DNA from 4 places in the Psychromonas sp. SR45-3 genome. Region 1 is predicted to be linked to each of the others. Evidence: predicted binding sites of a transcription regulator. Region 1 holds the regulator's gene; each other region holds the start of a gene.

What was found. The regulator sigma-54, encoded in region 1, starts transcription at its own class of promoters, with help from an activator protein. The targets are predictions, from matches to a motif close to GTTGGCACGNNNNTNGNNT.
Region 2: a site for sigma-54 is predicted at 1,932-1,950, ahead of H5084_RS17375 (PEP-CTERM sorting domain-containing protein). Genes of this name have one in related genera too.
Region 3: a site for sigma-54 is predicted at 1,828-1,846, ahead of H5084_RS15945 (flagellar basal body rod protein FlgF). Genes of this name have one in related genera too.
Region 4: a site for sigma-54 is predicted at 1,352-1,370, ahead of H5084_RS08950 (BON domain-containing protein). Genes of this name have one in related genera too.

The regions. Positions count from the first base shown of each region.
Region 1 is NZ_JACJDP010000002.1:105,936-109,138, forward strand. It holds gene lptA (lipopolysaccharide transport periplasmic protein LptA) at 1-405, shown strand, start outside; gene lptB (LPS export ABC transporter ATP-binding protein) at 408-1,133, shown strand; gene H5084_RS01835 (RNA polymerase factor sigma-54) at 1,183-2,628, shown strand; gene H5084_RS01840 (PTS sugar transporter subunit IIA) at 2,723-3,166, shown strand; gene rapZ (RNase adapter RapZ) at 3,182-3,203, shown strand, end outside.
Region 2 is NZ_JACJDP010000048.1:3,168-6,370, forward strand. It holds gene H5084_RS17365 (hypothetical protein) at 1-160, opposite strand, end outside; gene nspC (carboxynorspermidine decarboxylase) at 666-1,781, opposite strand; gene H5084_RS17375 (PEP-CTERM sorting domain-containing protein) at 2,054-2,704, shown strand; gene H5084_RS17380 (carboxynorspermidine synthase) at 2,874-3,203, opposite strand, start outside.
Region 3 is NZ_JACJDP010000038.1:22,176-25,378, forward strand. It holds gene flgH (flagellar basal body L-ring protein FlgH) at 1-146, opposite strand, end outside; gene flgG (flagellar basal-body rod protein FlgG) at 160-948, opposite strand; gene H5084_RS15945 (flagellar basal body rod protein FlgF) at 993-1,739, opposite strand; gene flgE (flagellar hook protein FlgE) at 2,051-3,203, opposite strand, start outside.
Region 4 is NZ_JACJDP010000012.1:74,844-78,046, reverse strand. It holds gene H5084_RS08965 (penicillin-binding protein activator) at 1-302, shown strand, start outside; gene H5084_RS08960 (YraN family protein) at 271-639, shown strand; gene H5084_RS08955 (SIS domain-containing protein) at 648-1,235, shown strand; gene H5084_RS08950 (BON domain-containing protein) at 1,501-2,085, shown strand; gene H5084_RS08945 (zinc ribbon domain-containing protein) at 2,308-2,535, opposite strand; gene der (ribosome biogenesis GTPase Der) at 2,537-3,203, opposite strand, start outside.

The sequences.
Region 1 (3,203 bases):
GTATTGCTTACCCAAGGCTCAATTAAAATTACAGCCGATAAACTTACTGTTGTACGTGGTAAACAAGCTAACCATGAGACGATGATAGCTGAAGGTAATTTGGCTACTTTCTATCAAACTCAAGATGATGGTAAACCGTTAGATGCACAGGCAAAACATATTCTTTATGACGTCGCAAAAGGTACAATAACGTTAACCAAAAATGCGCAAATAAAACAATTAGATAGCCAGATTAATGGCGCTAAAATTGTCTACTTCCTAGAGTCTCAAGAGCTTAATGTCAGCACCGATAAAGCAAAGCAGGAACGTGTTAAGACGATTTTTTTACCCGCTCAATTTGAAAAAGATAAAACTAAAAAGTCATCTAATTCCTCTACACCAAAAACAATAAAAGAGGAAAAATAAAGATGGCTGAATTACGTGCGACAGGATTAGTAAAAAGCTATAAAGGCCGAACTGTTGTTAATGGTGTAGGGTTAACAGTTAAAACAGGTGAAATCGTCGGTTTATTAGGGCCTAACGGTGCAGGTAAGACCACCTCATTTTATATGGTTGTTGGCTTAGTTAAACAAGATCAAGGCTCTATTATCATTGATGATCAAGATATATCCAGTGATCCCATGCATATTCGAGCGCAAAAAGGTATTGGTTACTTACCACAGGAAGCTTCTATTTTTCGTCGCTTGACTGTGACAGAAAATATCATGGGTATTCTACAAACTCGTAAAGAATTAACGCAGGCACAGCGAGACGAAAAATTGAATACGCTACTCGAAGAGTTTCATATTACACATATTCGAGATAATAAAGGCATGAGTTTATCAGGTGGCGAGCGCCGCCGAGTTGAAATTGCGCGCGCCTTGGCGACTGAACCTAAATTTATTTTACTTGACGAACCCTTTGCTGGTGTCGACCCTATTTCGGTTATCGATATTAAGAATATCATCCAACAGTTGCGAGACCGTGGATTAGGTGTATTAATTACTGACCATAATGTCCGTGAAACCTTGGACGTGTGTGAGCACTCTTATATCGTAAGTCACGGAGAAATTATAGCTATTGGGACGCAAGACGAAATATTAGCAAACGATCATGTAAAACGCGTTTATCTAGGTGAAGAATTTAAACTTTAAGGTATAGTTATTTTTAATTGAGCAATAAGTTCTAGGAATATATGTTTTGATGAAACAAGGTTTACAATTGAAAATGGGTCAGCAATTAGCGATGACTCCTCAATTACAACAAGCAATAAAATTGTTGCAGCTTTCAACACTCGATCTACAACAAGAGATTCAAAACGCGCTAGATTCCAATCCTCTCTTAGAACAAGATGATCAAACGGGTTCAGAAGAAACAGTTAAAGAATCTGACAGTAGCCAACTTGATACTTCTGAGGCTATCTCACAACAAGAATTTTCCGATGATTTACCGGCAGAAAAAGAGTGGGAAGAGTCATACACATCGACACCTATCACAGGTACTAGCTCTAATGCTGTAGCTTATGACGGCGAAGATTCCGTTTATCAAGGTGAGTCCTCGACTTCATTACAGGATCACTTGTTATGGCAAATGCAACTCACTCCTTTTACTGAAACCGATCAAGTTATTGCCATGGCAATCATTGATTCAATTGATGAGTCTGGTTATTTAACAACAAGCTGTGAAAGCATTCTAGAAAGTTTAGAAGCTGATCTTGAAGGCTTAGAGTTAGATGAAGTTGAAGTAGTATTAAAACGTATTCAACATTTTGATCCGTTAGGCGTTGCCGCACGTTCAACTCAAGAATGCTTACAAATTCAACTACGCCAATTACCTGATAGCACTCCTTGGCGCGAAGAAGCTATTTTAATTCTTGAGCAATATATGGAGTTACTCGGTAATCGAGACTATCGAACATTAGCCAGAAAAAGCAAATTCAAAGAAAGCCAATTATCTGAAATAATGCGTTTAATTCAGAGCTTAGAACCAAGGCCTGGTAACAGTATTGAAACCAGTGAAACGCAATATATCGTACCTGATGTTTACGTTAAAAAAATAAACGGACAATGGCGTGTTTCATTAAATCAAGATTGCGACCCTAACTTATCTATAAACGAGCAATATGCTAGTCTATGTAAAGGTAATATCAGCAAAACTGACTCACAATTTATTAAAGGTCACTTGCAAGAAGCGAAATGGTTTATTAAAAGCTTAGAAAGTCGTAATGAAACTTTATTAAAAGTATCTAACTGTATTGTTCAACAGCAACAAGCCTTTTTCGAATATGGCGATGAATCCATGAAACCGATGGTATTAAATGATGTTGCCTTTGAAGTAGAAATGCATGAATCGACCATATCCCGAGTGACAACACAAAAATTTATGCATACTCCACGTGGTATTTATGAATTAAAATTTTTCTTTTCAAGTCATGTTGCAACGGATGGCGGCGGTGAATGCTCATCAACAGCGATTCGTGCATTAATTAAAAAATTAGTCGCGGCAGAGCCGACAAATAAACCCTTAAGTGATAATAAGATAACACAATTATTAGAAGAAAAAGGTATTCAGGTTGCACGACGCACTATTGCAAAATATCGTGAATCTTTAGGTATTCCGCCTTCTAACCAACGTAAACAATTACTTTAAATAGTGAGCAGTGCAAATAAAAATGAGATTAACTATAGTCATTTAATACTAACCTGCTAAACTCGCGCGTTCGTTGAATACAGTTAAATATATTATGAAAATATCTACTTTATTAAATAAAGATTCCGTCTTCTGCCAAACGGTATGCACCAGTAAAAAAGGTGCATTAGAAAAAATCAGTATTATTGCTGCAGAGCAGTTAAATTTAGATGCACAGGAATTATTCGAAAGTTTAATTGCCCGCGAAAAAATCGGTTCTACAGGTGTAGGCTCTGGCATTGCGCTTCCTCATGTTAAAATATCTAGCGACTCCCCTGCGACAGCGGTATTTTTGCAATGCGAATCAGGTATCGATTATGATTCATATGACGGTAACAAAGTAGATATATTATTTGCTATATTTGTTCCTGAGGATCTGTGTAAAGAATACCTTGCTGCGTTGTCAGAAATAAGCCAAAAACTGTTAGATAAGCAATTTCTGCGTCAATTACGCAGCGCAAAGACGAATGAAAAGCTATTTGAGTTATTAACCCTATAAAATTTAGGAGCGCATATGAAGTTAATTGTTATTAGTG
Region 2 (3,203 bases), on a different contig from region 1:
AATCACCTACATCAAATTTGTTCGCTGCATCTTCTAAAGTTGGCCATAAATTATCTTTAAGCCCATAAAAATAGATTACCAGCTCTATATCTCTAAATTTCGTGTCTAACTCTCTTAAATTAGAACCTAGGTAACTCCTTATTTCTTGTTCGATAATCATCATGTAATCCGGTTAAAAGCCTACAGTATAACTAAGCCAAAGTATTCCGTATTTACGGTGGAAACAAGGAATAGTTTAATTTGATAAATTAGAGGTTACTTTAGTGTAATAACACATTAAATCAATAAATTAAATCAAAATATAAAACCTTTATCAACTTGGCTGCGACAATTCCCCATTAAGTTTTTCTGAGTCAATAATAGCCTTTAGCAAGCTAAGGCAGGGATGCCGTTGCTAGCGAACTTCGCCACACGGACGTGGCGTATGAGCGGTGCGTTAAGAAGGCTGTTATTTATTCAGATAAAAAAACGTTATGGGCGATTTTCTTTTGGTTCCGTTTTCTTTATTCGTATAAAGAAAATGAACTCGCCGCAAGGGCGAAACACCAAGGAAATGAATATCAAAGAGCCACGACGAGCGCAGACGAGTTAAAAAACAATAAAACAAGGTTGGCAGGATAAATCCTGCGCCTCAAAATCAGCAGCACCATTCCTGCGCTGAATAACTACTTCCCTAATGTCGCTTTAAAATCCTCATACCCAAACTCATTTAATACTTCAATATCACCATCAACTCTTTGAAAATAAATACTCGGCATTTTTAAACCATTAAACCAGTTTAACTTCACCATTGTGTAACCTGCACTATCTTCAATATGTAGCTTTTGGCCTATTTTTAAGGGCTGTTCAAACTGTGCTTCACAAAATTGATCACCCGCCAAACAAGAGCAAGATCCAATCACATAATTGTATGTAGCACCTTTTGTTGCTTCTCTAATCGTCGCAGGTTCGTTATAAATAAGCGTATCTAAACGATGGGCTTCAGTGGCACTATCAACGATCGCCGTTTGTTTATCATTTTCAACAATATCAATCACACTAACCACTAAATCTGCAGTGCGTGTAATGATTGCTTCACCAGGTTCTAAATAAACTTGCACGCTATGTTTTTCAGCAAACGCTTTTAAGGCTAACCCTAGCTTTTCAATAGGGTAGTTTGGATAAGTAAAAAAGATACCACCGCCTAAACTAAGCCAAGTTAATTGATCAAGGTATTCAGTGAAGGTCGTTGATATATGGTCCAGTACTCGAATAAACGCATCGACATCTTTATTTTCACAGTTCATGTGAAACATAAAACCATCAACGTTATTAAGAACGTCTAAGCTTAAAAGATCTTGTTTAACACCTAAACGAGAATAAGCACGAGCTGGATTGGCTAGGTCTTGTCCTGCAACACTCATTTCTGGGTTGATACGTAAACCTAATGAAGCACTGTCTTTACAGTTTTCATAATGCGCTTCAAGCTGTGAAAGAGAATTAAAGATGATTTTATCTGAAAGGGGCTTAACCGCTTCAATATCAGCATTGGAATAACCCACGCTATAAGCATGCGTTTCACCACCAAACTTTTCATGCCCTAATCGTACTTCATAAGGCCCTGAGCTTGTTGTACCGTCTAAATAAGGTTTGATGGTGTCGAAAGTTCCCCAAGTTGAAAAGCATTTTAAAGCGAGCACTAATTTAGCGCCTGATATCTCTTTCAACTGTTTTGCTTTTTCTAGGTTATCAATCAATGCTTGTTCATTGATCATAAAGTAGGGAGTATTTAAATTCTTCATTTGTTACCAAGTATTAAATTAAATTATTGTAGATAATAAATTGCTAGATAAAAATAATCCACTGGTAATTACACTCTAAAATTTGTCGAATATATTTACAATACTTTATTAACCCACGTTATGGTGCTAGGCTTTATAAGGGGTTGTAATTTTGGCTTGATATTTGCTTTCATATATTTTTAATTACCTTTGCAATCAGTTACTTTCTTAAATTTAACTAACCACTTGGCGTTGCAAATGATGGCTTTCGAAATAACATTAAGAGATGAAATATGAATAAAAGGATTTTTTTACTAACAGCAACTGTTCTGTTAACTCAACCACTTTATGCGGGCACAATAGCTGAAGTAGAATCAAACTCAACCCTGTTTACCGCTCAAAATATAGATGGATCATTCAGTACCGGTGTAAATGATGATATTTATAATGCGAGTGCGCTTGATTGGGAATGGAGTTCAATAGCTTCTTTAGACGGCGATGGAACCTATGATTATTATTCATTTACCGCATTAGCAAACCAAAATTATATTTTTGATATTGACTATGGTATGCCAAATTTAGATGCTGAAATTGGTTTATGGTCAATTGATGGTACTGTTTCAGGTTTACTTGCTGAGCAGGATGATGGTTGTGTCGAAAACGGAGTATCGTTTTGTAGCATGGTAGATAATGGTTCTGTGCATTCATATGATCCTAAATTCTCTTGGCAATCAAGTTCTGCAGGCCTTTATGTTATTGGTGTTGCTCGATTCTCTACAAGTGCAAACGATAGTGGCTTTAATGGTAACGCACCGGTTGCCGGGGATGACTACACTTTACAGGTCTCTCGAGATCTTGCGGTAGATGTACCAGCACCTGCTGGTGTTATGTTGTTTGCATTAAGCTTGGTGGGTTTTGCAGCGACACGTAAAGTAAAAAAATAATATTCCGACTTTAGTTTTTAATTAATGGAACCCCTTTAATTATAGGCGCACATTAATTATTAATGTAATAATTAAAAAATCCTGAATTCATATTCAGGATTTTTTATATTTTAGACAGTATTAATTTTATTTAAATAAGTTTTAATACTTTTTATATCTGTTTGATTTATTAAGTTAATTCTAATATGTCCCAGCTAAGACCAATTTTAGGCATTAATTCCAAGAAATGATCTGGGTTTAGTTGTTCAACGTTGTATAAACCTTTATCGCTCCATTTACCTTGAAAATAAAGTAAAGCAGCTGTGATCGCTGGTACACCTGTTGTGTAAGAAATCGCTTGGTGCTCTACTTCATTGTATGACTCTTTATGGTCACAAATGTTATAGATAAAGATACTTTTCGCGACACCGTCTTTTTTACCGCGTAACCAAGTACCAATACAGGTTTTACCCGTGTAGCCAGGTGCTAAAGAAGTTGGGTCTGGCAAAATAGCTTTCAA
Region 3 (3,203 bases), on a different contig from region 1:
AATAAAGACCCTGTTCTGACCACATTTAAGTCTGCTTCAAGCGGCTCTACCGGTGCATATTCAGGGTCATTCTTCACTTCTTGATTGGGCAGTGAAGTACAACCAACGACACTAAATATTGCACATAAAATTATAATATTTCTCATATTAACCACCTACTTATAACTGTTGGCTAACGTAAGACAGCATTTCATCAACCGCTGAAATTACTTTTGAGTTCATTTCGTAAACACGCTGACTCTCGATCAAGTTAACCAGTTCTTCTGTTACGTTAACATTAGACGTTTCCAACATTCCCTGACGAATAAACCCTAACCCGTCACCACCCGGCACGCCTTCAATAGGTGCTCCAGAAGCCCCAGTTTCTGCGTATAAATTTTGTCCTAAAGGCTCTAAACCAGAGGGGTTAATAAAATCATTTACATTTAATTGTCCAACCACTTGGTTCTCAGCCTGACCGGCAATGCTCACTGACACTTCACCTTCCGCACCGATACTAATCGTTTGCGCATTTTCAGGAATTTGTACTTGTGGTAATAACGGGTAACCAGAACCAGGGGTTACCATAACCCCTTCTTCATTAAGCATGAATTGACCGTTACGTGTATACGATGAACTTCCATCTGGCATTTCTATTTCAAAAAAACCACGGCCATCAATCATCACATCTAAAGAGTTATTAGTGGTTAACGCATTACCCTGTGTAAAGTTCTTTTGTACAGCGACAACCTTCGCACCAGAACCAAGCATTAACCCCGAAGGTAGTTTAGTATTTTGTGTTTCATTGGCACCCGGTTGGTTTACGGTTTGATATAACAGATCTTCAAAAATGGCACGACTCTTTTTAAAACCAACGGTACTCGCATTAGCTAAATTATTTGAAATAGTTGCCACGTTAGTTTGCTGTGCATCTAACCCTGTTTTACTGATCCATAAAGCGGAATGCATAACCTTTCTCCTTAAAATTCTTTAATAATGCGTAGACTAATGACTTAAGACATTCGAAGTAGAGATTCAGAGCTTTTATCAATCTCTTCAGCTTTTTTCATCATTTTAACTTGCATTTCAAAACTACGTTGTAAGTTAATTAAACTGGTTAACTCACTACTTAAATTAACATTTGATGACTCTAAAGCCCCGTTGGCGACAACCACATCATTTGAAATTTGTAACGGTTGACCATCAATACGGCGGAATAAACCATCGGAACCACGCATTAAATCTTTAATATCTGGGTTAACTAACTTCAGTTTAGCGATGTCTTCCATTGCATCTGCAGGTGCACCTTCAGGGCGAACCTCAATCATGCCATCTTTACGAATATTGAACTTTTCAATGGGCATCGGGATATAAATATTATTGCCAGTTTGATCCATGACTTCTTGGCCATTGGCATCAATTAAAAAGCCGGCTGCGGTAATATTAAAATCACCACTACGTGTTAACCCTTCGTCACCGGATTCAGATTTAACAACAAACCAACCTTCACCTTCTACGGCAACATCTAATTCTCGTCCGGTATCATGAACAATGCCGCTGTCAAAATTTTGTCCTGGTGATTCGGTAAGCGCAAAGACTCGTGTTGGTAAGCCTTGCCCGTGAACTTGCATACTACGAGCTTGCTCAAAACTGGCCTTAAACCCGGTTTTACTGGCATTTGCTAAGTTATTACTGTGAATAGCTAACGCATTCATGGTCTCTTTAGCGCCTGACATTGAAACATAAAGAAAATTATCCATTTTGACTTCCTTAACTATTGACCGCTTATGTAATAACTATGGCAATTGCCGTGCTATTTCTTTTGTTATTGTATTTATATATTCAACGATGCAATCGTTGTGCCAACAAAAGGAAAGTGAAATAGCTGAGCCGTAAATATAACTAAAGTTAGAAACAGGGGAGATTTAGGTTTTATAGCTTAGGTATGGAAATCCAGGAAAACAGGGAGGCTGAAATGTTGAAGCATTTTAATAATATGGACGTTGGCTTTTACATAATAAAAACGCACCGAGAAAGGCGCGTTTAAGACATGATTGACTAATTTAAAAAATTAACGAATTTGTAAAATCGTTTGTTGTAATTCATTACTGATCTCTAATGAACGAGAATTAGCTTGGAAATTACGTTGTGCAGAAATTAAGTCCACCAGCTCAGTCGTTAAATCAACATTAGATTGCTCTAACGCAGCAGAGTTAATGAGACCAAATGAACCTTCGCCCCCTTCTCCTGCGATAGGATCCCCCGAACGTTGTGAAGCAGTCCACTTTGAGCCAGCTTGTGTCAAACCTTGCTCATTACGAAAGCGCACCATAACAACTCGCGCAAGCGGCTCTGATGTGCCATTACTATAAGTGGCTTCAACTAGACCATCATTACCAATTTCAATACCATTCAAACGACCTACGGTTAAACCATCTTGCTCTAATCCAGTGACCTCGAATGAGGAAGCAAATTGAGTCGGGTTTTTATAAGAAATCGTGATTTCCTGATTCCCATTAGTTCCCGTCGGTAAGGCTCCTGCACCATTCCCATCACCAAGATCTGCACCTAACCTTTCTAGAGTCATTGGGCTAGGATTACTGCCTTGATACGCACCAAAACTATCGAACCGTAATACCGAACCCTCATATACTGTGCCTGAAGCATCAGTAACAGTTGCTGGACTAGTATCAAAATCAGTATCAGCAGGATCGAGAGGATCTAGTGTATCGCCTGTTGTGTATACACCTGCACCAGAAAGAGGAGCAACCGGAATTTTAGTGCCGGTGTCACTTGTAATAGTTACAAAAGAAACCCATTGACTCGTAACCGTCCCATCAGCCGTGGGCTTTGCATTATCAGGTTTTACGTAATAAGTACTCATAACATGTGATTCACCTAGTGAGTCATAAATTGTTACTGATGTTGCATTGTTATAAGTATCTGGATCATCGGGATCAAATTTAGAAAGATCTTTAGCTTCTGCACTTGAGGGTAAATTCAACCCTATTTCCACTGTTGAGGTGGCTACCGGTACACCTGCTGTTTCAGGTATACGAATGGCACTAGTTGTACTTAAACTAACCGATGAGGAAGTCCCATCATCATTAACGGGAAAAGCCTGCAGGTAGTTACCGCTGTTATCAACAATATAATTTTCATCATTTAATTTAAAAGTACCTGCACGTGTATAACTTAAATCTTTATCGCCGATATCACTGGCC
Region 4 (3,203 bases), on a different contig from region 1:
CTGAACTGACGTTTTCAGACATTGCCTTTTTAATGGATGACGACAGTCAGATGAATAAAAATATTCAAGCAATCTGGCCACACCAAAGCTTTAGAACATTACGTTTGTTTGCATTGGGTTATGACAGCTACAATTTAATTGAGCAGTTAAAACAAATGCAAGTTATTGAAGGATATAAATATCAAGGTTTAGTGGGTGAGTTAACATTAGATCAGCGCAATACGTTACGTAGTAAGTTACACTGGGCAAAATACCAAGAAGGCGAACTCGTTGAAGTTACCTCGTCTGTTTCAGGCCAGTAATAACAGTGGCGTAAAATACGAACAACAAGCCTTGGATTTTTTACAACAGCAAGGCTTATTGCTTGTATGCCAAAATTTCTATTGCCGATTCGGTGAAATAGATTTGATTATGTCAGACCAAGATACATTGGTTTTTATTGAAGTACGGTATAGGAAAAATCAAGATTATGGTGGCGCACCGGCCTCCGTAACCTATCAGAAACAACAGAAATTAATTAAAACAGCAAAGCATTATTTATCGCAACTTAATAGTGAACCCTATTGCCGTTTTGATGTGGTCGCGATCAGTGAAAAAACATCAACACCGCAATGGATACAAGATGCATTTCAAGAGTAACATGTCACATGATTAATGAAAAAATTCAAGCTCACTTTGCAGAGAGCATTCAAACTAAGATCGTTGCAGCGGAAGCGCTGCCAGAGCAGATAGAAGCAGCAGCACTATTACTCAAAGATTGTTTAATCAATGGCCATAAACTGTTGGTTTGCGGTAATGGTGGTGCAGCAGGTTTAGCACAAATTTTTGCATCACACTTACTTAATCGCTATGAAACAGATCGCCCTGCTTTACCTGCCATCGCGATCACTTCCGATTCATCGTTAGTTTCAGCGATTGCCAGTGATAGCCATTTTGACCAAATTTATGCACGCCAAATATCTGCATTAGCACAACCGGGTGATGTATTAATTACTATTAGCCATGGTGGTAATAGCCGTAATATGGTGAAAGCCGTTGAAACAGCACTCAGTAAAAATATACAAATTGTTGCTATGACAGGGGTTGATGGTGGCGAAATTGCAGGCTTATTAGGAGCAGATGATATTGAAATACGGGCACCAAGTGATAAAGGTGCACGCATTGAAGAGATTCATTTACTCGTGGTTAACTGTTTAAGTGACTTAATCGATCAACAATTATTCCCACAGTATTAAGCCTACTGCTCGTTACTACTTTGATCTTGTGTTCCATGAGGTGTTTTGATCGAAGCAGACAAAGGATGCCTGCTTATCTAAGTCATGATAGACAATAAAGAACAACACCCTGTAGTGATGCCAAGTAAACGGTTTGATGACTATTTATAGTGCCTTTTCACTTATTTATGTGCGCTAACTACCGGACATCAACCTAGGCTTATATAAAAAGCCAGGAACTCGTTGTAAAATAAACTTGAAAGATTCACCGTCTCTAGGAAAAATTATGAAATATATAACCCGTTTTTTACCCGCTTTATTATGCTTTGCACTGTTACAAGGTTGTGCGAGTGGTTTGATTGTTGCTGCTGGTACCGCGGTCGCGGTTAATAGTGATGAGCGTACTCTTTCTCAACAAATTGAAGATGATCGTTTATCCATGGTAGCCATTGATAAAGTCGTTAACTCAGACGTATATAATAAAAATATGCGCATTAACATCGTCACTAATAACAGCTTTATTTTATTAATTGGACAAGCAGATAGCCAGGCGAATAGTAATAAAATAGAAGATATATTGATTAATATTGATGGTATTAAAGGGGTTTATAACCAACTACGCATCGGTCAAACCATCGGCCTAGTCAGACAAACACAAGATACTTGGCTAACGGCTAAAGTCAAAAGTAAGCTTACTGGACACGATAAAGTCGACCCTTTAAAAATTAAAGTGGTTACTGAAAATGCAGAAGTATTTTTAATTGGTCAAGTAACCAAAGAGATGTCTGACTTTGCGACCAACATTACCAGTAATGTTGAAGGCGTTAAACAAGTAATCAGAGTGTTTGAAGTGATACCAGAGAAAAAATAAGTAACAATAGAAGGCTCTGTTACCTAGGTTTTATGCTCATAAGTGTAGTCATTAGTCATTAGAGATTAGGCATTAAATATATAAGCTTAAAAGCCTTTATTATTGTCCAGCATTTAAAATTGAAAGTATAAAAAAGGGAGTGACTACATAATGTAGAGACTCCCTTTTTTTATCATTACTTTTTGGGTTTAACTTTTAGTTTATTTTCAAATATGGCAAGTGCTATGCTTGTTTCACTAAGCTGTAAATGGCTGTCGATTTACTCTTTAGCTCATTACAATGCTCACACCAAAAACTCACCGCACCACAGGCCTTTAAACGCTGTAATGGTTGTCCACATTCACGACAGCAAACGTTAACTACAAAATCACTGTTACAACTTGAACAATGGCGTTTTAATTCGCCACTATGCGTTAACTCTGATTCACAATCTGGACAAGATAACTGCATATTACTTCTTATTTTTACTGTTAGCGTAGTTGCGTAATAAACGTTGACGTTTATACATTTGATGCGGTGTTAGTTTATTACGACGGCCTTCAAATGGGTTACTTCCTTCTCTAAACTCGATACGGATCGGTGTCCCCATGATCCCTAACGTACGACGGAAATAGTTCATTAAGTAACGCTTATAAGAGTCCGCTAATTTTTTAACTTGGTTACCGTGAATAACGATCAACGGTGGGTTATAACCACCTGCATGTGCATATCGTAATTTAACACGACGTGCGCCAACCATTGGTGGCTCGTGGTCATCGGTTGCCATACCCATAATACGGGTAAGCATCGCCGTTGAGATTCGTTTAGTTGAAGAGATATAAGCTTCTTCTACTGATTCAAATAAATGTCCAACACCCGTACCGTGTAGGGCAGAGATAAAGTGAATTTTAGCAAAATCGATAAAGCCTAAACGGCGATCCAATTCTGTTTTAACACGTTCTTTATCGTATTCTGTCATGCCATCCCATTTGTTCACTGCAATCACTAATGAACGGCCTGAATTTAAGGTGTAACCTAATAGGCTTAAATCTTGATCAGAAATACCATCACGCGCATCAATAATCAACATAACAACGTTTGAATCTTCAATCGCTTTTAAAGTTTTAATAACAGAGAAT